4 regions of the Noviherbaspirillum sedimenti genome follow, and region 1 is predicted to be linked to each of the others. Evidence: predicted binding sites of a transcription regulator. Region 1 holds the regulator's gene; each other region holds the start of a gene.
The links. Region 1 encodes sigma-54, which starts transcription at its own class of promoters, with help from an activator protein. Its sites were predicted from a motif close to TGGCANGNAANCTGCTTT; they were not measured.
Positions count from the first base shown of each region.

Region 2: urtA (urea ABC transporter substrate-binding protein) is a predicted target of sigma-54. The motif match lies at 1,901-1,918, and genes of this name have one in related genera.
Region 3: D3878_RS21405 (pilin) is a predicted target of sigma-54. The motif match lies at 2,343-2,360, and genes of this name have one in related genera.
Region 4: D3878_RS01570 (PEP-CTERM sorting domain-containing protein) is a predicted target of sigma-54. The motif match lies at 2,837-2,854, and genes of this name have one in related genera.

Region 1 is NZ_QYUQ01000002.1:2,733,442-2,738,926, reverse strand. Features, by position in the region: gene D3878_RS12775 (deoxyguanosinetriphosphate triphosphohydrolase) at 1-418, shown strand, start outside; gene D3878_RS12770 (enoyl-CoA hydratase/isomerase family protein) at 426-1,511, opposite strand; gene hpf (ribosome hibernation-promoting factor, HPF/YfiA family) at 1,586-1,942, opposite strand; gene D3878_RS12760 (RNA polymerase factor sigma-54) at 2,030-3,505, opposite strand; gene lptB (LPS export ABC transporter ATP-binding protein) at 3,520-4,260, opposite strand; gene lptA (lipopolysaccharide transport periplasmic protein LptA) at 4,277-4,825, opposite strand; gene lptC (LPS export ABC transporter periplasmic protein LptC) at 4,865-5,464, opposite strand; gene D3878_RS12740 (KdsC family phosphatase) at 5,461-5,485, opposite strand, start outside.
Region 2 is NZ_QYUQ01000002.1:2,275,535-2,281,019, forward strand. Features, by position in the region: gene D3878_RS10540 (NAD(P)H-dependent flavin oxidoreductase) at 1-991, opposite strand, end outside; gene D3878_RS10545 (HupE/UreJ family protein) at 1,085-1,663, opposite strand; gene urtA (urea ABC transporter substrate-binding protein) at 1,974-3,227, shown strand; gene urtB (urea ABC transporter permease subunit UrtB) at 3,374-4,969, shown strand; gene urtC (urea ABC transporter permease subunit UrtC) at 4,966-5,485, shown strand, end outside.
Region 3 is NZ_QYUQ01000002.1:4,611,202-4,616,686, reverse strand. Features, by position in the region: gene D3878_RS21410 (PglL family O-oligosaccharyltransferase) at 28-1,728, opposite strand; gene D3878_RS21405 (pilin) at 1,780-2,265, opposite strand; gene D3878_RS21400 (Stp1/IreP family PP2C-type Ser/Thr phosphatase) at 2,498-3,316, opposite strand; gene sucD (succinate--CoA ligase subunit alpha) at 3,523-4,404, opposite strand; gene sucC (ADP-forming succinate--CoA ligase subunit beta) at 4,417-5,485, opposite strand, start outside.
Region 4 is NZ_QYUQ01000002.1:313,455-318,939, forward strand. Features, by position in the region: gene D3878_RS01560 (DUF4153 domain-containing protein) at 1-1,756, opposite strand, end outside; gene D3878_RS01565 (N-acetylmuramoyl-L-alanine amidase) at 1,849-2,592, opposite strand; gene D3878_RS01570 (PEP-CTERM sorting domain-containing protein) at 2,919-3,452, shown strand; gene D3878_RS01575 (SagB/ThcOx family dehydrogenase) at 3,647-4,297, shown strand; gene D3878_RS23655 (DUF5993 family protein) at 4,334-4,501, shown strand; gene hfq (RNA chaperone Hfq) at 4,614-4,859, shown strand; gene D3878_RS01585 (HU family DNA-binding protein) at 4,976-5,266, opposite strand.

The sequences.
Region 1 (5,485 bases):
TCGCATGATCAATGAAACCGTGCGCCGCATGATCAATACCTTGATCGTCGACTTGACCCGGACTTCCGCAGAAAAAATCCTGGCTGCCGGCGTGCAAAGCGTGGCGGAAGTGCGCAGCTCGCCGGCGCTGATCAGCTTCTCGGACGCCATGCGTCAGGAAGAAATCTTGCTGAAGCGCTTCCTGCGCGAGAACCTGTACCGGCATTACCAGGTCAACCGCATGACCAGCAAGGCGCGCCGCGTCGTACGCGAGCTGTTTGAAGCCTTCATGGCGGAACCGCGCCTGCTGGCGCCGGACTACCAGGTGGGGGGCGATGTCGCACGGCAGGCGCGCAAGGTGGCCGATTATATTGCCGGCATGACCGATCGCTATGCCATGCGCGAGCACCGCCGCCTGTTCATGATCGACGAACTCTAGCAGCTCCCTACAGCCAGCAGCGAAGTGGATGGGCATGCGCCGGCCACGCCGGCTGGAAAAAGTCCTCCACCATTTGCGGGCTGACATCCTCCAGCCTCGCTGGCGACCATACTGGCTGCATGTCCTTGTCGATGACGGTGGCGCGGATTCCTTCGGCCGCATCGCCGTGCGCGAAGCACCGCCGCATCATGGAGCGCTCCATGTGCAGGCATTCCTCGATCGCCATGCCGGCGCCGCGGCGCAACTGCTGCAGTGTCACGCAAAGCATCAGGGGAGAGCGCTTGCGCATGGCGGCCAGTGTGTCTTGCGCAAATGGCGCTGGATCGGCAGCCAGTGAAGCCATGATGGATGGCACATCATCAAACGCAAAGTGGCGGTCGATGGCGCCACGCTGCCGCGCCAGTTCGCTGTCGCCCCATTCCCCGGCTTGCATGGCAAATTCCCGTACTTGGGCTGCAATATCGCTGTGGCGCCGCGCGCTCAACAAGGCCGTTTTCAGGGCTGGCAGTTGGGCCGACGGGATGCAGACATCCGCCAGGCCGGCATACAGGGCATCGGCTGCGCCGATGGCATTGGCGGTCAGCGCCAGCCAGGTGCCAAGCTGGCCCGGGCAACGCGACAGGAAATAGCCGCCACCGACGTCCGGAAACAGGCCGATGTTCACTTCCGGCATGGCGATCTTGCTACGCTCGGTGACGATGTGCAGCTTGCCGCCGGAATGGCATTGTGAAATCCCCATGCCGCCGCCCATCACGACGCCGTCCATGATGACGATGTAGGGCTTGGGATAGTGGTGGATCAGGCGGTTGAGCGCGTATTCTTCGGTGAAAAAATCGTCCAGCAGGCCGCTGCCGTGCCGGGCCGTTTGCTGGGCTGTCTGATAAAGGAAACGGATGTCGCCACCAGCGCAAAAGGCTTTTTCGCTATTGCTGCAGAGAAGTACTGCATCGACCGCGTCGTCATCGCGCCAGTCCAGCAGTGTGCGCGTGATCGTGCGCACCATGTCCAGCGACAGCGAATTCAGCGCTTGCGGGCGGTTGAGGGTCAGCAGGCCAATGCGGTTCTGGACACAGGTCAGAATATGTTCGTTCATTGTTCTCGATAATAAAAAAGGGCGCCTGGATTGCGCCCCTGATGGGATCTCTGAAAATCAGCGCTGGAAGCGGCTTACTCCTCCGGCGCGCTGGTGGCCGATGCAGGCAAGTGCTTGATCGCCTGGTGCTGATGGTCCTGGATCATGGTTTTGTACTTGATGACCTGGCGGTCGAGCTTGTCGATCAGGGCGTCGATTGCCGCATACAAATCGTGAGCGATGGATTCGACATGCACATCCTTGCCACGCATGCGCAGCGTGATTTCCGCTCTCTGGCGCTTGTCTTTCTCGGCGAGCTTGTCTACGGTCAGGATGACCGCAGCATCAATGACATGGTCGAAGTGGCGCCTGATACGCTCCAGCTTTGCATGCACATATTCCCGGATGGAAGGGGTCAGTTCGAGGTGATGTCCACTGATGGTCAGATTCATACAGCGCTCCTTGGGATGAGGTCACTGGCGGTTCGTGGTCGACAAACATGCTTGGCCGCCCGAACACAGCAACAAACACAACAAATACTACAAAGACTTGCGCAGGTTAACCGGGGGGATTCTCAGGGCTTCGCGGTACTTGGCCACAGTGCGCCGGGCCACCACCATGCCTTGCTCCTCCAGCATTTCTGCAATCTTGCTGTCCGAGAGAGGGTTCTTGGTGTCTTCTGCTCCTATCAATTGTTTGATCAGTGCCCGTATCGCCGTCGATGAAGCTTCGCCGCCGGATTCAGTGGCGACATGGCTGCCGAAGAAGTACTTCAGTTCAAACATGCCATGCGGCGTCAGCATGTATTTCTGGGTTGTTACACGAGAAATAGTACTCTCGTGTAAACCAAGTGTATCAGCAATTTCACGTAACACAAGTGGGCGCATGGCAACGGCGCCATGGGAGAAAAAATTGCGCTGCCTTTCCACGATGGCTTGCGCGACGCGCAGAATCGTATCGAAACGCTGACGCATGTTCTTGACCAGCCATTTTGCTTCCTGCAATTGCGACGTGAGTGAGCCCTCGCCCTTGTTTTTCTTGAGGATATTCGCATACAAGGCATTGACCCGCAGCCGCGGCATGACATCGTGGTTAAGGGTCACTTGCCAGCCATTCTTGCCGCGTTTGACGATGACGTCCGGGACGACATAGTCGGCTGCATCGCTGGCGAAGATGGCGCCGGGATGCGGATTGCATTGCCTGATGACGTATTGGGCTTCGCGCAAATCCTCATCGTCGCAATCGAGCAGTTTTTTCAGCTTGTTGAAATCGCGCTGGGCGAACAGGGAGAGGTGCTGCTCCACGATCGTCAATGCCATGCGCCGCGTCACCATCGGGATTTTCGGCATGCGGCGGATTTGCAAGGCCAGGCATTCGGCGGCATTGCGCGCACCGACGCCGGCCGGATCGAAGCTTTGCACCAGTTTCAGGGCGATCGTCAATTCTTCCAGTTCGATTTCCAGTTCGGCGGGAAGCCGGCCATGGATTTCTTCCAGCGGTTCTTCCAGGTAGCCGTTGTTGTCGAGCGCATCGACGACCAGTTCGACCAGCGCGCGGTCGCGGATTTCATGTGAACCGAGGCGCATTTGTTCCAGCAAGTGTTCACGCAGGGTGACATGGTGCGCTTCCAGTTGCGGACGGGCGTCGTCGTCTTCCGGGGCCTTGCCGGTGCGCGCGACATCGTCGAAGCTCCATTCGGCCTCGCCGTTGCCGGACTCCTGGGATTCGCCGCCTTCGCCACCTTCGTAGGTGGATTCGCCATCGGCTGCCGGCGCTTCTTCGGCCGCGGACTTTTCCGCCGTGCCCGCATTTGCGTTGATGGCGCCGTCGGCCAGCAGCCGCACCGAGTGGTCAAGCGGATCGTCGACGCGCTCCAGCATCGGGTTGTCGGCGAGGATTTGCTCCAGTTCCTGCTGCAGTTCCAGCGTCGACAATTGCAGCAGGCGTATCGACTGCTGCAATTGTGGCGTCAATGCCAGATGCTGGGAGACGCGTAGCTGAAGGGACTGTTTCATGGAGATGCGCTTGCTTACATCCGGAAGTGTTCGCCGAGATAGACGCGGCGTACCGATTCATTGGCGATGATGTCATCCGGGCGGCCGCTGGCCAGCACCACGCCCTGGTTGATGATATAGGCGCGGTCGCAGATGCCCAGCGTTTCACGCACATTGTGGTCGGTGATCAGCACGCCGATGCCGCGTTCTTTCAGGAAGCGCACGATGCGCTGGATTTCGATGACGGCAATCGGATCGACGCCGGCAAAAGGCTCATCCAGCAGTACGAAACGCGGGCTGGTGGCCAGCGCGCGGGCGATTTCCACGCGGCGGCGCTCGCCGCCCGACAGCGACAGGGCCTGGTTGTCGCGCAGCTTTTCAATTTGCAGCTCCGCCAGCAGCAGGTCGAGCTTTTCTTCGATCGCCGCTTTCGACAGCGACTTGCCATTCTCATGCTGCAGTTCCAGCACGGCGCGGATATTCTCGGCGACGGTCAGCTTGCGGAATACCGAGGCTTCCTGCGGCAGGTAGGACAGGCCAAGGGTGGCGCGCCGGTGGATCGGCAGGCGTGAAATGCTGACATCGTTGAGCGCGATCTCTCCCGCATCGGCGGGCACCAGTCCGACGATCATGTAGAAGGCGGTGGTCTTGCCGGCACCGTTGGGACCGAGCAATCCGACCACTTCGCCGCTGCCGACTTCGAGCGAGACGTCGCGCAATACCTGGCGTGCGCCATAACTTTTCTGTAATCCGCTGGCAAGCAGTCTGCTGCTCATTCTGGCAATCCTTGTGTCATTTCTTTGTTTCGTTGCGCGGCTGGATGACCGCCTTGATGCGGCCGGCGCCGGGCTTGCTGGTGTCGGAAGGTGTGTTATTGACGGCGAAAAATTCAGTACGGTTATCATAGGAAATGAATTCCCCTTCGACTTCGTCCGTGATCTTATTGCCTTCCAGGCGACGCATCCTTGCTTTTGAAAACAGTTTCGCGACATCGGCCTTGTTGTCATATTCGATGCGGTCGGCTTCGCCTTCGATCCAGAGGTTTTCGCCGCCATCGCGCTTTTGCCTGAAGCTGGCCAGTTTTCCCTGGCCTGCGTACAAGGTCGCGAACTGGTAACCCGCGGGATCCTGCGTCACCACCATCTTGTGCGCCTTCATGATGAGCGTGCCGCGGGTCAGCACGACATTGCCGGTGAATGTGTTGACTTGCTTGACATCGTCGTAGGCCATCTGGTCGGCTTCGACATTGGTCGGCTTTTCGGCATCGGCTTTTTCAGCATAAGCAAAGCCGACGGCAAGCATATTGAGCGCAAACAGCGATGCGAAGAAAAATCGTTTCATGGAATATAGCTTAATCGATGCATTAAGATTGCCCGGCATTTAATGCCTTGCCCTGGGCGGAAATATGCCCTGGACGCGGCTTGCCAGGGTGACTTCGCCGGTCGCTTGATTGGCGAACATGCCTGTGCCCTTCAATACCGAGGTGCCGGAAATGAGTTCCACCGGACGGTCGGTTTTCATGACTTCATCATCCGGCAGCACCAGCATATAGTCGGATGTCAGACGTAAATGTTGCGAACTTGCCGAAGCCGGCCTGTCCATCGCGACATTTTTGAACAGGCGTACCTCGCTCATGTCGCTGTTGGTGAGAGCACGCTCGGCCACGATCGTCGTCGTCGGCCGCTGCGCGCTCAAGGTTTTCATGACCGGGCGAGCGATTTCATAGGAATCGTCCTGCGGGTTATGGCTCATGCGCTCTCCGGCGATGTGATAACGGGCCTGGCCGTTTTTCGCCAGCCTGACAAAATTGAAGTGCTCGACGTAGTAGTCGGGGTCGGTGCGCTTGGCGATCGGCGCGTTGTCTTCCATGCTGCGGCGCATGACATCGAGCAGCCAGAAACTGCCCAGCGCCAGCAGCACGGCGACTGCCAGTACCATGCCCAGCTGAAAACGGTTGGCCGTGGCGCGCCGGTCTCTCATGCGAGGTAGGGCGCGAGCGCC
Region 2 (5,485 bases), 460 kb from region 1:
ATTGTCCTGCCCAGGCCTGCATCCGCTGCAAGTCGCCGGTTTCCTGCGCATGCTTGCGCATGGTCGCGGTCAGGCCGCGCTGCACCGGATATGGCGCCGGCGCCGGCGCGCCCGGCGCAGCGGCGGCAATCGCATAGTCGGTGGCAAGGCTGCGCCCGGCGCGGCCGCTGAAGGCGCGCGTCAGGACGGTTTTTTCCGGCAGGGCGGCGGCCAGCGCCTGTGCCCAGGCCGGATGGATACCGGCTTCCGGGCAACGCAAAAAGCCGGTGCCGATCTGCACCGCCGACGCGCCCAGGGTGAGCGCCGCGGCGATGCCGCGCGCATCGGCAATACCGCCGGTGGCAATCACCGGCACCCGCACCGCATCGACCACTGCCGGCAACAGCGAAAACAAGCCTGACTGGGTTGCCTCCGCGCGCGCCGCCTCGAAGCAGCCGCGATGGCCCCCCGCTTCCATGCCCTGGGCGATGACCGCGTCGGCGCCGGCGCTTTCCGCCGCCCTGGCTTCGGCCACCGTGGTCGCAGTGGCGAACCAGGCAATGCCTGCGGCTTTCAAGCGCTCGACGAATGCCGGCGCATACAGGCCCATGATCGAGGATACGATCGCCGGCCGCGCCGCCAGCAACGCGTCGCACTGGGCGGCGAAATCCTGGGGGACGGCATCGGCCGCCGTCAGTGGTACCGGCGGGCCCCATTTGCCGAGGAATTCGCGCACATGCGCTTCCTGCGCGGCATCGCGCTTCGGCGGCGGATCGGGAATCCACAGGTTAATCTGGAACGGGCGGTCGGTTTGCGCGCGCATGGCGTCCGCCCAGGCAGCGATTTCGGCCGGCTGCATCAGCAGCGCGCCGCAAGCGCCGGCGCCACCGGCCTGTGCCACGGCGATCGACAAGGCCGGCGGGCAGGCGCCCGCCATCGGCGCCAGCAGGATCGGTAAATCAAGGCGAAAGCGCTGGCAAAAAGCCGCGCTGCGCGAACGGATTTCGCTCATCGTCAACTCCTGTATCGGCATGGTCCGGCATGCCGGCGAAACACCGGCACTTGCAACACATTGTACAAGAGACCAGGAGCAGGCGAAGGCCTGCTATGCCACCGCCGACAGCATCCAGCCGCCGCAGGCGGCGATCGCGGAACCGGCCGCCGTCCATCCCCATTTTTGCTGCTGTAACCTGCCGCCAACGAACAAACCGGCCGCATGCAGCGTTGCCGTCGCCAGGATAAAGCCGGCGCCGTACAGCCAGGGCGACGCCAGTGCCGGCATTTCCATACCATGCGCGTAACCATGCGCCAGCGCGAACAGCGCCACCAGCAGCCCACCCAAAGCCGGCGCCATTATCACTGGAGAGGCAATCAGCAATCCAGCCAGCAGCACCGAAGCGGCGATCCCGCCTTCGGCCAGCGGCATGGCGATGCCGGCCATCCCGATGCCGGCGGCCAGCGCCATGCACACCAGAAAGCTCGCCGGCATCAGCCATCGGGCACGCCCGCCCAGGCGGGCAGCCCAGATACCGACCGCCAGCATCGCCAGCAGGTGATCGAGTCCCAGCAACGGATGCAGCACGCCGGCAAGGACACCATGGGCGTAGCCGGGATGGGCCAGCGCAGCACCGCTAAAGAAAGTGGCGGCCGCTGCGACTGCGGCCTTGAAATAGTGAATACGCATCAGATCTTCCCTTTTTCATCGTTGTTAAATACCAGTGACCGAATCCCAAAGCGAATATCGGGCCTATCCTGGCAGGCAACGCACAAAGCACCTGTCTGTTGCATCCGCTGATGCAGCACCAGAACCCCGCACCAATTTGCAACACACCCCCTCCCTTCTCGCACCAGACCGCGCCCATCTCGCACCGTTTTAAGGCAATGCAAGGGGAATCAACCCCAATACTGCGCCCGCTGCTTCTGGCACAACTTGTGCTCATTACAAATTCGCAACTTGCCACAAATCCTTAGACAACCCACTGTAGGAGAAACGCATGTCCCGTCGCAACCTCTTGAAGGCGACCGCTATCGGCGCTTTGACCCTCGCTTATGCCGACTGGATGCCCCAGGCTCTCGCCGCCGATACTATCAAGGTCGGTATCCTCCACTCGCTGTCGGGAACGATGGCGATTTCCGAAACCTCGCTCAAAGACGTGGCCTTGATGACGATCGAGGAGATCAATGCCAAGGGCGGCGTGATGGGCAAGAAGCTGGAACCGGTGATTGTCGATCCCGCCTCCAACTGGCCGCTGTTCGCCGAAAAGGCGCGTCAGCTGATTTCGCAGGACAAGGTGGCGGTCGTGTTCGGTTGCTGGACCTCGGTATCACGCAAATCGGTGCTGCCAGTTTTCAAGGAATTGAACAGCCTCTTGTTTTACCCGGTGCAGTATGAAGGCGAAGAACTGGAGAAAAACGTCTTCTATACGGGTGCCGCACCCAACCAGCAGGCGATTCCCGCCACCGAATACCTGATGTCCAAGGAAGGCGGCGGTGCCAAGCGCTTCGTGTTGCTCGGCACCGACTATGTTTACCCGCGCACCACCAACAAGATCCTGCGCGCCTTCCTGAAATCCAAGGGCGTGGCCGACAAGGATATCGATGAAGTCTACACGCCGTTCGGCCACTCCGACTACCAGACCATCGTCGCCAACATCAAGAAATTTTCTGCCGGCGGCAAGACTGCAGTAATCTCGACCATCAACGGCGACTCCAACGTGCCGTTCTACAAGGAACTTGGCAATGCCGGCCTGAAGGCCACCGACGTGCCAGTAGTCGCTTTCTCGGTGGGCGAAGAGGAATTGCGCGGCGTCGATACCAAGCCGCTGCTCGGCCACCTGGCTGCCTGGAACTACTTCCAGTCCGTGAAGAATCCGGCCAACGCTGCCTTCATCAAGCAGTGGAAAGCCTATGCCGCCGCCAAGAAGCTGCCGAACGCCTCCACCGTGGTCACCAACGACCCGATGGAAGCCACCTATGTCGGCATCCACATGTGGAAGCAGGCCGTGGAAAAGGCCAAGTCGACCGATACCGACAAGGTGATCGCAGCGATGGGCGGCCAGACCGTCAAGTCGCCCTCCGGCTTCATGCTGACCATGGACCCGACCAACCACCACCTGCACAAGCCGGTGATGATCGGCGAAATCAAGGGTGACGGCCAGTTCAACGTGGTCTGGAAAACCAAGGGCCCGCTGCGTGCGCAACCCTGGAGCCCGTACATTGCAGGTAACGAAGGCAAGCAGAAAATGTAATCCGGACGCCCCTCTGCCACATGAGGGGCGCATCCTGCAGCGAGCATGATGTAAAGGTGCAGGCCGGGGCGTGGCTTCTTCTTTGCCCACGTCCCGTTTTTTTGCCTGCAGATTCTTGTTTCCTGCGTACGTCGGGCGTTTAAACAATGAAAAAATTACTGGTGTTGATTTGGCTTCTGGCGCATTCGCTCGGCGCCATGGCCGCCATCGACGCGGCATTGCTGGCGCCGCTGGCCGGCGATGATCCCGATGCGCGCATCGAAGCAGTCAACAGGATTGCCGCGCTGGCCAGCGACGACGCCGTCAAGCTCCTGCATGCATTGCAGAACGATGCGCTCTACGCGGCGCCGGATGGCAAGGTCTACATCGTTGAAGACGACCAGGCATTCGACCCGGCCAGCGGCCAGAAGGTCGCCATGCCGGATGGGATCGATGGCATCAGCGTCAATAACCGCTTGCGCGGCGCGGTGGAAGACGCGCTGTCCGGATTAAAACTCTTGTCCGAAAACCGCACCGAGCGCCTCGCCGCCGCCAGCGAACTGCAAAAAAGCGCCAGCGCCGCCCAGGCGCCGCTGATCAACAAGGCGCTGGAAAAAGAAACCGACCCGGAAATCAAGGCCATGCTGCAACTGGTCGCAGCCACGGCCAACCTCGTCTCGCCGGATGCGGCACTGCGCCTGGCCGCGGTAAAAGCCTTGGCCACCAGCAGCAATGCCAGCCTCAAGCCGGTGCTGCTGGGGATGCTCGAAAAAAACCCGGACGGCTCGTATGCCGAGCCGGAAGAAACGGTCCGCGTCGAAGTCGTGCGTACCCTGAGCGACCTGAATGCGCGTCTGGCGCGCACCGAATTCGTCGGCAACCTGTTTTATGGCGTGTCGCTGGGCAGCGTACTGCTGCTGGCCGCACTCGGCCTGGCCATCACCTTCGGCCTGATGGGCATCATCAACATGGCGCATGGCGAACTGTTGATGATCGGCGCCTACACCACCTACCTGTGCCAGCTGGTGTTCCGCAATTACTTCCCGCTGGCGCTGGACGCCTACCTGTTGGCCGCGCTGCCGGCTGCCTTCATCGTCACCGCGACAGTCGGCATCGTGCTGGAACGCACCGTGATCCGCTGGCTGTATGGCCGCCCGCTGGAAACGCTGCTGGCCACCTGGGGCATCAGCCTGATGCTGATGCAACTGGTACGCACCATCTTCGGCGCGCAAAACGTCGAAGTCGCCAACCCCTCGTGGATGTCCGGCGGCGTCACCGTCATGGGCTCGCTGGTGCTCTCGTATAACCGCATCGTGATCATTTTCTTTGCGCTGTTCGTGGTGGCTGCCGTCTGGGCCATCCTCAACAAGACGCGCCTGGGCCTGTTCGTGCGCGCGGTCACGCAAAACCGCCGCATGGCCGATTGCGTGGGCGTCTCCACCGGCCGCGTCGACATGATGACTTTCGGCCTCGGCTCCGGCATCGCCGGACTCGGCGGCGTCGCGCTGTCGCAGCTGGGCAATGTCGGCCCCGACCTCGGCCAGGGCTACATCATCGATTCCTTCATGGTGGTGGTGCTGGGCGGCGTCGGCCAGCTGGCCGGCACCGTGATCGCCGCCTTCGGCCTGGGCGAACTCAACAAATTCCTCGAACCCTCGGTGGGCGCCGTGATCGCCAAGATCACCATCCTGGTCTTCATCATCATCTTCATCCAGAAACGCCCGCAAGGCTTGTTTGCCCTGAAAGGCAGGAGCGTGGAATGAGCTCATCCCTGTTTTCCCGTCCCGCCTGGATCGGCATCGTCGTCTGCACCCTGCTGCTGGCACTGTTGCCGGTACTGAACCTGGCGTTTGCCCCCGGCCACTCCTTGCATGTCTCCACCTACACGGTGGCGCTGGTCGGCAAGTTCATGTGCTACGCGATGGCGGCGCTGGCGCTCGACCTGGTGTGGGGCTATACCGGCATCCTCTCGCTCGGCCACGGCCTGTTCTTCGCGCTGGGCGGCTACGCCCACGGCATGTACCTGATGCGCGCCATCGGCCGCGACGGCGTCTATCAAAGCCACCTGCCGGACTTCATGGTGTTCCTCGACTGGAAAGAATATCCCTGGTACTGGGCCTTCACCGACAATTTCTGGTACTGCATGGCGCTGGTGGTACTGGTGCCGGGCGTGCTGGCCTTCGTGTTCGGCTACTTTGCGTTCCGCTCGCGCATCAAGGGCGTGTACTTCTCGATCATCACGCAGGCGATGACGTTTGCCTTCATGCTGCTGTTCTTCC
Region 3 (5,485 bases), 1.9 Mb from region 1:
CAAAAAATCATGATATTGCGACTAAGCTTAAGGTAATTCCAATCCACGCAATTGAGGAAACTTATCCTCAGCCAGTACCTTCCAATTATTTTTAATTGTGTTATACGTTTTTTCGCCATACAGGGCTCGGATTACACGCATTTGCCGAATTGCTTCCTCAGGATTTCCGTTCAGCGCAAGCGAAAGTGCGTAACGGTTCTGCGTTGCAGTCCAAGGGTAGCGCATCGCAACTTTCTTGGCGAGCTCCAGCTCATTCGCCGTCATATCTGGCTTCGGAGCGATTCGGGCACCGTCAAGCAAAGCGCCTAATTGCGTCAAAATAACAACCTTAGGTCTTTCATAATCAGTCGGCGTTTGTCCTAGCTTGAGCCCTTCGAAACGTGCAATGCGAAAATCTTCTTCGATTCTGAAATACTCGATCGCCGACCAGGCCGCAATGATATTCACACCAAAAAAAATTGCTATTGCGAGACGCAGGCCAATTTGAAACGCCACTTTACCTTTCGACATTCCTTCCAGAATGCCCAGCGCAAACATCACGGGCACCAGAAAGTAAGCATAGGCAAATGGAAACTCAAACAAGGAGTGGACTGCCAATGGCAAGGACACCGCGAGGCAATACCACGACCTTAACTGATTTGCCTGCATCAAGCGCGTCCATAACCACCACCCCGTTAGCAGCACGAGAATTACAGTGATTGGCACACCTATTCCCAATGCCAGATCAAGCAAAATATTGTGGCTATATGAGAAAGGCTCGCTTACGAGGTAGGCATGCACCACGGCATTATGCGCTTCAGGTACATTGCCCAGCCCCCAGCCTAACCATGGGCGTTGAGTCACCGCTTCAAATAGCTGCGGCCACACCATCAACCGGCTGCCTGCTTTGACATTAACTTCTGCACTGGTGCCGATTTTCTGGATGAATGCGAAAATTGATGGCCATGTCCAGAAAATTGCTAAAAAGACGATAAACGCCAAAGAAATTGTCCAATGCGAAGATTTAAAACCTACTCGCTTGTTCTTGACAAACCACCACCCCGCTAACAGCAAAAAGCTCAATACGCCGGTCCGAGACTCTGTAAAAGCCAATGCCATACCGAGAACAATAAAAATCAATATCGATGACAGTGCCTTGAGCCTTCCCAATTCATAGAGAAATAAAAGACTCGCAACCCCCATAAGGAGCAAGGTTGCCAAGTGATTGGGCTGTCCCAAATTCGCTCCGGGCCGACGCAGTTGATGCGTCCGATTAATCCATGTAGCTTCCCATACGTCAAGAACCTGGGCAAATGCAAGTACGGCAGACGCAAATGCGCCAACCAGCACGACTCCCGCAAGCAATACCAACGCTGAATCGATCTTCTTTGCATGGTCAGTGCCAGCAAAACTGATGGTCTGAGCACCACAGTCAAATCCGAGCGTTAAACACATAACACACAACACCATGTAAAGCACGAACACCAACGCATCCCCCCCGTACGTAACAACCCCGGTCGAGAATTGCACCACTGCCACAAGCCCAAGCGTTATGAAAGGCAAACCGACTGCAGGGATGCGAAATGCCCCCAAACCTGCTTTCAGTTTTGGAATGAGTATGACTGACCACGCCAGCAAGTAAACTGCCACAAATGCAAGCAACTCTAAGTGCCAACTAACCCATGGCGGGAAATGCAGTGGCAATAGCCAAGAAAGAAATAATGCGACGGCAGAAATATAAATGAGCATAAAAAAAAAAAGGGGGCCACACGTGCCCCCTTCCATATCTTGACAAGAAGATTAGTTCGTTGCGAAACCGTTCAGGTTCGTCACGGTAGTGTCGCGGCAAGAACCCGGCAGATATTTCGCGATCGTGCTCACGCTTGGGCCGCACAACCAGCTAGTAACCTGTCCACTGCCATCAAGTACCGGTTCCAGCCGAACCGAGCCGCTTACCTGTGTCAGCGCGGTGCTATTGACCCTAACCTCGATAGCGCCAGTAGTATTGGTGGCAATACTCGCTACATACTTGGTTGTTGGCACAGAGCTTTCGCAGCCCCAAGCGCCGGCCGCTGGAATTGAAGCGATATTAGTAGTAGTTTGGCGCGTCTCAGTCACGCTGGTGCGGCAAGACGATGCTGCCAAAACCACTTCAGACATCTTGGCCCGAACGGTGTAGTCCTGATAAGCAGGCAAAGCCACTGCGGCCAAAATACCAATGATCGCCACGACGATCATCAATTCGATCAGGGTAAAGCCGCTTTGCGCGCGTTGCATCATTTTCATCGATTTCATTTCCATCTCCCTGGAGAAAGGTTGAACAAACACAAAATGTGTTGTGCTTTATATGAGCAATGGCCGTGCCAGCAGGAAAGATGCCAAAATAACCATGAAAAATGCCAAGTACTTGCAAAAACTTGTCGTTATCGCACTACATAATGACAATTTTCGTCAGCCAGAAGTATAAAAAACTTGATGAATGACAATATTGGTCAAATCGTCATCCAGCTTGGTATTACTACCGCACCCATTTCAACACCCGGTCCAGCAAGCTTTCACTTTTGACATCCACCGCCACAACCTTTGCCAGGATGACGGAAATATTATCCTTGCCGCCATGCATATTGGCGCGCTGGATCAGTGTGCCGCAGGCCGATTCGAGATCGGCACCAAAGTCCTTCAAGGTGGCAGTGATCTCTTCATGGGAGAGCATGTCCGACAAGCCGTCGGAGCACAGCAGATAAATATCGCCCGGCTTTGTAATGTGTTCGTGGACTTCGATATCGACTTCATGATCAACACCGACGGCGCGGGTGATCAAATTGCGGTTCGGCGAAAGCAGCGCCGCTTCGGGAGTAATCAGGCCGGCATCGATCTGTTCCTGCAGCAGCGAGTGATCGCGGGTGATTTGCACCAGTTCGCCGTCGCGCAGGCGATAGGCGCGTGAATCGCCGACGTGCGCCAGGATCAGCCGGTCCTGCTGGAACAGGCCAACCACCACGGTGGTGCCCATGCCATGGAATTGCGGCTCGTTTTCGGCAGCGTCGATGATCGATGCATTGGCGCGGGCGACCGCCTGTTGCACCAGTTGCTGCAGTTGCCTGTCGCTCTGCCGCCCGCCTTCCTTGAATTGCAATGGCAAGCGCTCTTCCAGCGTCTCCTGCACCACGGTGGCGGCGATGCTGCTGGCGACTTCGCCGGCGCTGTAGCCGCCCATGCCGTCGGCCAGAATGACAAAACCATGCTCCGCGCTGACCGCAATGAAATCTTCATTGTGCGATCGCACCATGCCGGTATCGGTCTTGGCAACACATTCTAGCGATACGTGGTAGGCCATGGGCAGCTCAGGCGAATGGCCCCCGCGAAGGGATGAGGAAGATCACAAAAATGCTTTCAATATTGTCTAATGGAAAATCATACCTAAAAATCATGGAAGCTGTCAGTCTTGAGCAAAAATTAACTTCAATTAAATTAAACGACAACGGGGAGCCCGCGCTCCCCGTCTTCCGGCTTGGCAAGCCCACAGGCTTGCCGCACGATTTTTTACAGTACCGATTTCAGCAGACGGCCCATTTCGGAAGGATTGCGGGTGACCTTGATGCCGCATTCTTCCATGATCTCGAGCTTGGCCTGTGCCGTATCGGCACCACCGGAGATCAGCGCGCCGGCGTGACCCATGCGCTTGCCCGGGGGCGCGGTGACGCCGGCGATGAAGCCAACCACCGGTTTCTTCATGTTGTCCTTGATCCAGTACGAAGCATTCGCCTCGTCCGGGCCGCCGATTTCGCCGATCATGATGACGGCGTCGGTATCCGGGTCGTCATTAAACATCTTCATGATGTCAATGTGCTTCAAGCCGTTGATCGGGTCGCCGCCGATACCGACTGCCGACGACTGGCCCAGGCCGAGCGCGCTCAGCTGACCGACCGCTTCATAGGTCAGGGTGCCGGAACGCGAGACCACGCCGATGCGGCCCTTCTTGGTGATGTGGCCGGGCATGATGCCGATTTTGAGTTCATCCGGAGTGATGAGGCCAGGGCAGTTCGGGCCCAGCAGCAGAGTCTTGCTGCCGGCTTTCTTCATCTTGTCCTTCAACATCAGCATGTCGCGCACGGGGATGCCTTCGGTGATGCAGATGACCAGGTCGAGTTCAGCTTGCACGGCTTCCCAGATTGCATCAGCGGCGCCGGCGGGCGGCACGTAGATGACGGAAACGGTGGCGCCGGTCTGGGCCTTGGCGTCCTGGACGCTGGCGTAGATAGGGATGCCTTCGAAATCTTCGCCGGCTTTTTTCGGGTTGACGCCGGCAACGAAGGCGTTCTTGCCGTTGGCATAGTCGCGCGAACCGCGGGTGTGGAACTGGCCGGTCTTGCCAGTAATGCCTTGCGTGATGACTTTGGTGTCTTTATTGATCAGGATCGACATGTAATTTTCCTTTTACTTGGCCGCAGCGACAACTTTTTGCGCGGCTTCTTCCATGGTGTCGGCGGCGATGATCGGCAGGCCCGAGTCGGCCAGCATTTTCTTGCCGATTTCTTCGTTGGTACCCTTCATGCGCACCACCAGCGGCACGCCCAGCTGGACGGCGCGAGAAGCGGTGATGACACCTTCGGCGATCACGTCGCAGCGCATGATGCCGCCGAAAATGTTGACCAGGATGGCTTTCAGACCGGGGTTCTTCAGCATGATCTTGAAGGCTTCGGTGACTTTCTCGGCCGTGGCGCCACCGCCGACGTCGAGGAAGTTGGCCGGTTCGCCGCCGAACAGCTTGATGGTATCCATGGTTGCCATCGCCAGGCCGGCGCCGTTGACCAGGCAGCCGATGTTGCCGTCGAGGGAAATGTAAGCGAGATCGAACTTGGATGCTTCCACTTCAGCCGGATCTTCCTCGTCGAGATCGCGGTAGGCGACGATCTCGGGATGACGGTACAGGGCATTGGAGTCGAAGTTGAACTTAGCGTCCAGCGCGATGACCTTGCCGTCGCCGGTCAGGATCAGCGGATTGATCTCGGCCAGCGAGGAATCGGTTTCCCAGTAGGCTTTGTACAGGCCTTGCAATTGGGCGCGGGCGTCGGCGATGGAGGCGGCCGGCACGCCGATCTTGGCGGCGATGTCGTCGGCCTGGGCATTGGTCAGGCCGAGTTCGGGGTCGATTTCAGCCTTGTGAATCAGTTCCGGATGAGTTTCCGCGACTTCCTCGATGTCCATGCCGCCTTCGCTGGATGCCATCAGTACCACGCGCTGGCTCAAGCGGTCAGTCACCATGGAAATGTACAGTTCCTTCTTGATGTCGGCACCCTCTTCGATCAGCAGACGGCGCACTTTCTGGCCTTCCGGGCCGGTCTGGTGGGTGACCAGCTGCATGCCGAGAATGGCGTTCGCATATTCCCTGACTTGTTCGAGCGACTTGGCGACTTTCACGCCGCCGCCCTTGCCGCGGCCGCCGGCGTGGATCTGTGCCTTGACGACCCAGACCGGACCACCCAGTTGCTCGGCGGCCTTGACG
Region 4 (5,485 bases), 2.4 Mb from region 1:
GCGCAAGCAATTGAAAGCTGCCCGCCTGCAGTTTTTGGCGCAAGGGTTCGCACCCGGCGAAATCGTTGGGTAAAACGCCGGCAATCGCCCAATGGCCATCCTTGTCTTCCATCAGCAGAACGGCACCGCCATGTGCCTGCGTACCGACGGCAAGAAGTTCCGGCTTGCCGTCGCCACTGAAATCGATCAGGTAGGCATCGCATGTCTGGTTTTCATGCTTCAGACATTTCGGCAATTGCCAGTTGAATTTGTTGCTTTTCCAGTCTTCCTGCAGGAAGGACGGCGGCAGTTGCGCCGCCTTGGGCCAGACGGCGAGATTGGCGACGAGATCAGCACGCGGCAAGGGCGGTTCTTCCTGCTGCCAGCGGCTCTTCTTTTTCAGGGACAGTTCGGCTTTTTGGCGGATCAGGGCGGCATCGCTCCCCTGCGCGCGCGTCTTGAGCTGTTCGAGCGCCGCCATGCCGTAGCGGGCGCCTTCAAACCGCAGGTAGTCGAAGTCGAACTTGTCGACGCTGATCTTGCCTGCCGCAAGGCGCGCGATCTGGTTGTTGACCGACAGGCGCGCCGGGTCGGCGATCGGCGAGAACATCGCCAGCAGCACGGCGAGTATCACGAACGCATTCGCCACGTTCACCTGCGCCACCGGCCCGAGCCATGGCGAAGATCGCGCCGCAGCCCAGGCGTATCCCGTGGCATAAACGCTGGCAATCAGCAGGCAGGCTGCGGCAATGATGCGGTCGGTGGTCCAGCCGTATTCGGCAACGCGCAAACCAAGCGAATAGATCGCAATGGCTGCAAGCGGCAGCAGTGCCAGCGCAGCGACGCGCGCGCAGACGCGCACGATCCGGGCAACGCCGGAAGCCACTTCGCCATTCTGGAATGCGGCATTGACCAATACCACCAGCACGGCGGCGGCGCCGAGCAGCACGCCTGTGGCATGCCGTGTTGCCCACAGCGGCGCCAGTCCTGTCCAGGGCAGGCTCAGCAGGAAACCGACGACCAGCAAGGTCGTGATCGGCAGTATCCAGGACAGCAGCACCAGCAAAAGCGCGCGGATGCCGCGCACAATCGCCGGGCGCACGTCAGTGATGTGCATGGCGCAGGAAAAGGCAAAAGCGGTGACTGGAATGACGAACCAGGATTGCCGCAGCAACTCCCGAAGGAAGTTCAGTTTGACGAGCATGAACAGCGCCGCACCCAGCCACAACACCAGCCAGAGCGCGCCGACGAAGAGTGCCGAAAACTTGATCTGGATGAGCAGCTTCCACGCCGCCTCGAAATAGGTCGGGTAGCCGGCGATGCGCCGGCGGTCGGCGACGCCGGCCAGGACCAGCGCATGGGCGATATACAGGCCGGCAATCGAAAAGACGATCAGTCGTGCGGAAGGGTAGTGCGGATGCGTGCCGTTGCCGCGACGGCCCCAGACCCAGCCCTGGCTGGCGCCTCCGCGCCACACATCATGCAACGCCAGTAAGCCGATGACGACGACGACCGCGCCAAGCCAGATCGCAGCTTGTTTCCTGTCCAGATGCCCGAGGCTGGAAATCAGGATCACCGGCGCCAGCAGGCTCACCATCAGCAGCGGGGAAAAGAGCAGGTCCGCGCTTGCCGGCCAGGCATTGGTTTTTGCCGCGTGATACAGGAAATACAGCACCATCCCCTGCAGCAGGCCGACGGCCATGCGGACGCGGGCCACGCCCGATGTGACGAGTGATTCAGGCATGAAGCCGTCGTTACGCATTGCAGTTTGCTGCATGGATTGCTCCCTGGAGTGGCGGACGATAAATGTATTTTTAATTGCCGCTGCTGCAGTGTAGCTGATGAAATGCCTGGCGAGGTCCTGTGGAATTACTGACTTGGCAATGCTTTTGCCTGCAACAGGCAATGCGCCAGGGCCTTCTCTTCATCCTCCGACGGCGCCAGGTCGCTGCGGATGAAGTGCAGGCGGAAGGCATGCCGTGCCGCCTCCGGCGCGGCAGGGTCATAGCCGATTGCCGTGAGGGCGCGCGGCAGGTCAAAGCCGGGCGGGGCTGGGGGCAGGGGAGCATTGCACCACAAGCCGAAACCTTGCCGGGCCAGCATTTGCCAGGGAAACAGGGCGCTCGGATCAGCCTTGCGTGTTGGCGCAACGTCCGCGTGGCCGATGAAATTTGCGGCGGGGATATTGTAGCGTTGCCGGATATCGGCCAGCAGCGCCAGTAGCGCCGCGATCTGCGCGTCGGCAAAAGGCTCGCTGCCATTGTTGTCGAGCTCGATGCCGAGCGACGCCGAATTGAGATCGGTCTGGCCACCCCACCAGGATTTTCCGGCATGCCAGGCGCGGGCGCTTTCTTCGACCAGCTGGAAGATCTTGCCGTCGCGGCCGATCAGGTAATGCGCGCTGACCTTGCGCGCAGGGGAGGTGAGCGCATCCAGCGCCCGCTCCAGGGTGTCGCTGCTGGTGTGGTGAATGATCACCAGATTCGGCCGGCGCTGGTCGAAATTGGGCGAGGCCACCAGCGTCACCGGCAGCGTCGTATGCGGCCGGAGGGGCGCGCAGGCGACGAGCGTTAATGCAATGGCGGCAAGGAGAGCGAGGCGCGGCAGGTTCATTGAATTTGGCAGAAACAGGATTCCTATTCTGGCATTTTAAGATGCGGCCGGGTAACTTGTTTGTCACCAAACGACTTCGTTGTCAGATGTTTTGCGCGAGAGGGGGACGCGCAAGAAGGCATGTCAGATCAGAGAAACTATGCGCCCGCCATCAAGCTGGAAGTTGTCGAGAAATCTTACAGTGGCTGTGGTGTAGCTCAGATAATTTCTCGCAAGTCATTGTTTTTAATGATATTTAATGTTTTGGCGTGAAAATTGCTTATTGCAAATATTGGTTGAACAATATAAATACTTTGGCATTTTTACCTGGATCAATAGGAGTTCTCATGAAAACTATCAAATCGTTGCTTCTTGCCCTGCCACTCGCCTTGTTGCTGGCGGCACCGGCAATGGCTTCTCCGCTGCTCTGGACTCTTGTTGGCGTAACGTTCGATGATGGCGGCTCCGCTAGCGGAACGTTTTCAACAGACTCGACGACAGGTTCGCTTTTGTCCTACGATATCGTCACGACTTCGGGATCTGCCGCACCTGGATTTCATTTCGACGGGGTGGGTGACTCTAAATACGCCGACAATTATTTCGGCCCAAACAGTTTTGTTATCGTGAACGACACCCCGTTCGCGTTCCCCATACTTGCATTCGCGTTCAGTGATGCTCTTACGTCTGGTGGCGTCAATGCACTTCTGGTCGGCTCTTTTCCGTATGGTAGTTTTCAGTCGAACAACGATTCATCGGAAAAGCGTTTGATCGTGAGTGGTAATGCCACGACCGAAACGACCGTCCCTGAGCCAGCGCCCCTCGCGCTGCTCGCCATCAGTCTCGTCGGTCTGGCTTTCTCCCGCCGCAAGCAGTCAATCTGATCGCTGTTTTCGCGCCAGCCATTGCCCCGCTCCGGCGGGGCTTGTCGTAAATGGCAGCAAGCGGCTTGGCAGCGTCCAGGCAGCTGAAGTCGATTCACGCAGCGCTCCTTGCCAGGTGTTGATCGCGATCAAAGCGCCCGAGACACGCTGGGATAGTTTCAAGCGTATGGCTCTGAAGCGTAGGAGGGACTGCGATGAATACCTTGACCAGAGTGGCACTCGGCATGATGGGCAAGCTGCGGTCCGGGCCCATCCTCGGGCATTCGGAGACCTCGATCGCTTTGCCGGCGCCCGAGAAACAGGGCGGCCTGCCATTGATGGATGCCTTGGCCAGACGCCATTCGTCACGCGAATTTTCCCCGGAGCTCCTGGATTTGCCTTTGCTTTCCGGCTTGCTCTGGGCGGCTTACGGGGTCAATCGGGACGATGGCGGCCGTACTGCACCCAGCGCGTTGAATGCCCAGGAGATTGGCGTATACGTGGCCTTGCCCACCGGAGCCTACCGCTACGATGCTTTGGCCAATGAATTGCAGCTGGTGGCGAACACTGACTTGCGTCGTGTGGCGGGCTACCAGGACTTTGTCGATGAGGCGCCGATGGACCTGGTCTATGTGGCCGACCATACGCGCCTGGGCCAGGTGCCGGTAGCGCAGCGGGAATCCTTCGCTTATGTTGCAGCTGGCGCCATTGCCCAGAACGTCTATCTTTTCGCGTCCAGCAATAATCTGTCGACGGTGATCCGGGCATGGATCGACCGTGCTGCGATTGCCGATGCGCTCGGGTTGACGCACGATCAACAGGTGTTGCTGTCACAGACAGTCGGGTATCGCATGGTGATGCAGTAAGATCCTGTACGGTGAAGGCCATTTGCAATCTGAAATATGACGGCCACCTTCGAACTGGATGTCCTCCTTGTCTTCATCGGCTTGTTCCTTCTGACCATCGGCTTCATCAACCGCGACAAAAAAGCGAGTCCGTTTATTCTCTGGATCGGGATCATGTGCATGATGGCGGTGCTTGTGTACCACATAGTCGATAAGCTCGGGTAGCCTGTCATTAGTCAAACTTTGGTAAATCCGTGCGCTTCCTCCCGAGGCGATGGCATATCTGGCATTCCCAATTGCTGTACACTGATGACTTCCACCATTTTTGAGAATCGCCGTGACTACCACAAGGCAAAATTTACAAGACCTTCTATTAAACACCTTGCGCAAGGAACACGTCCCTGTGTCGATGTTTTTGGTCAATGGCATCAAGCTGATTGGTCAAATCGATTCATTTGACCAGTATGTCGTCATGTTGCGTAGCAGTACCAGTACCCAACTGGTCTACAAACATGCGATTTCAACGGTTGTTCCTTCCCGCGACATCAAGTTGGCGGATCTGGAAGATACAAGCACTGATTAAGCCGCAGATCGAAGTACAAAACTTCGAATTGTTTCTTTGTAATTTTTCGCTTGAATAGAAAATGGCCGGGAATCAGTTCAGATTCCCGGCCATTTTCTATCGTCTCGTCGACGCGCTTACTTCGGTGCCTTGAACTTCTGAACAACTTCCTTCAGTGCGGTCGATTGCTTGAAGCGAACCGATTTCGAAGCCTTGATTTTCAGGGCTTCGCCAGTGGCCGGGTTGCGGCCGGTGCGCGCGGCGCGCTGGGACACGTTGAAGGTGCCGAAACCGGCGACGGATGCACGGCCGGTCTTTTTCAGTTCAGCGGTCAGGCCGTCAAAAATGCCTTCGTAGATTTCCTGGGCTTTTTTCTTTGGGATATCGTGTTGTTCCGCAATTGCGGCGATGGTTTCAGCTTTGCTCAATTCTCACTCCTAAAAAATAATTAACATGTCGCCACCTTGGGTGGACGCTCGTATTGTATTGAATCGGCGTAATAAATAGCCAATGCAGGCGCATTAGTTTCCCGTTTTTTAGCTATTTTTGCGACACTTTTTTGAAATAAGCTAATAAGCACGGGGTTTTTTCTCTGGTTGAGAAGATTGTCCCTTGGGTTTTGCCATCCGGCGGCAATTGCGTGTCTT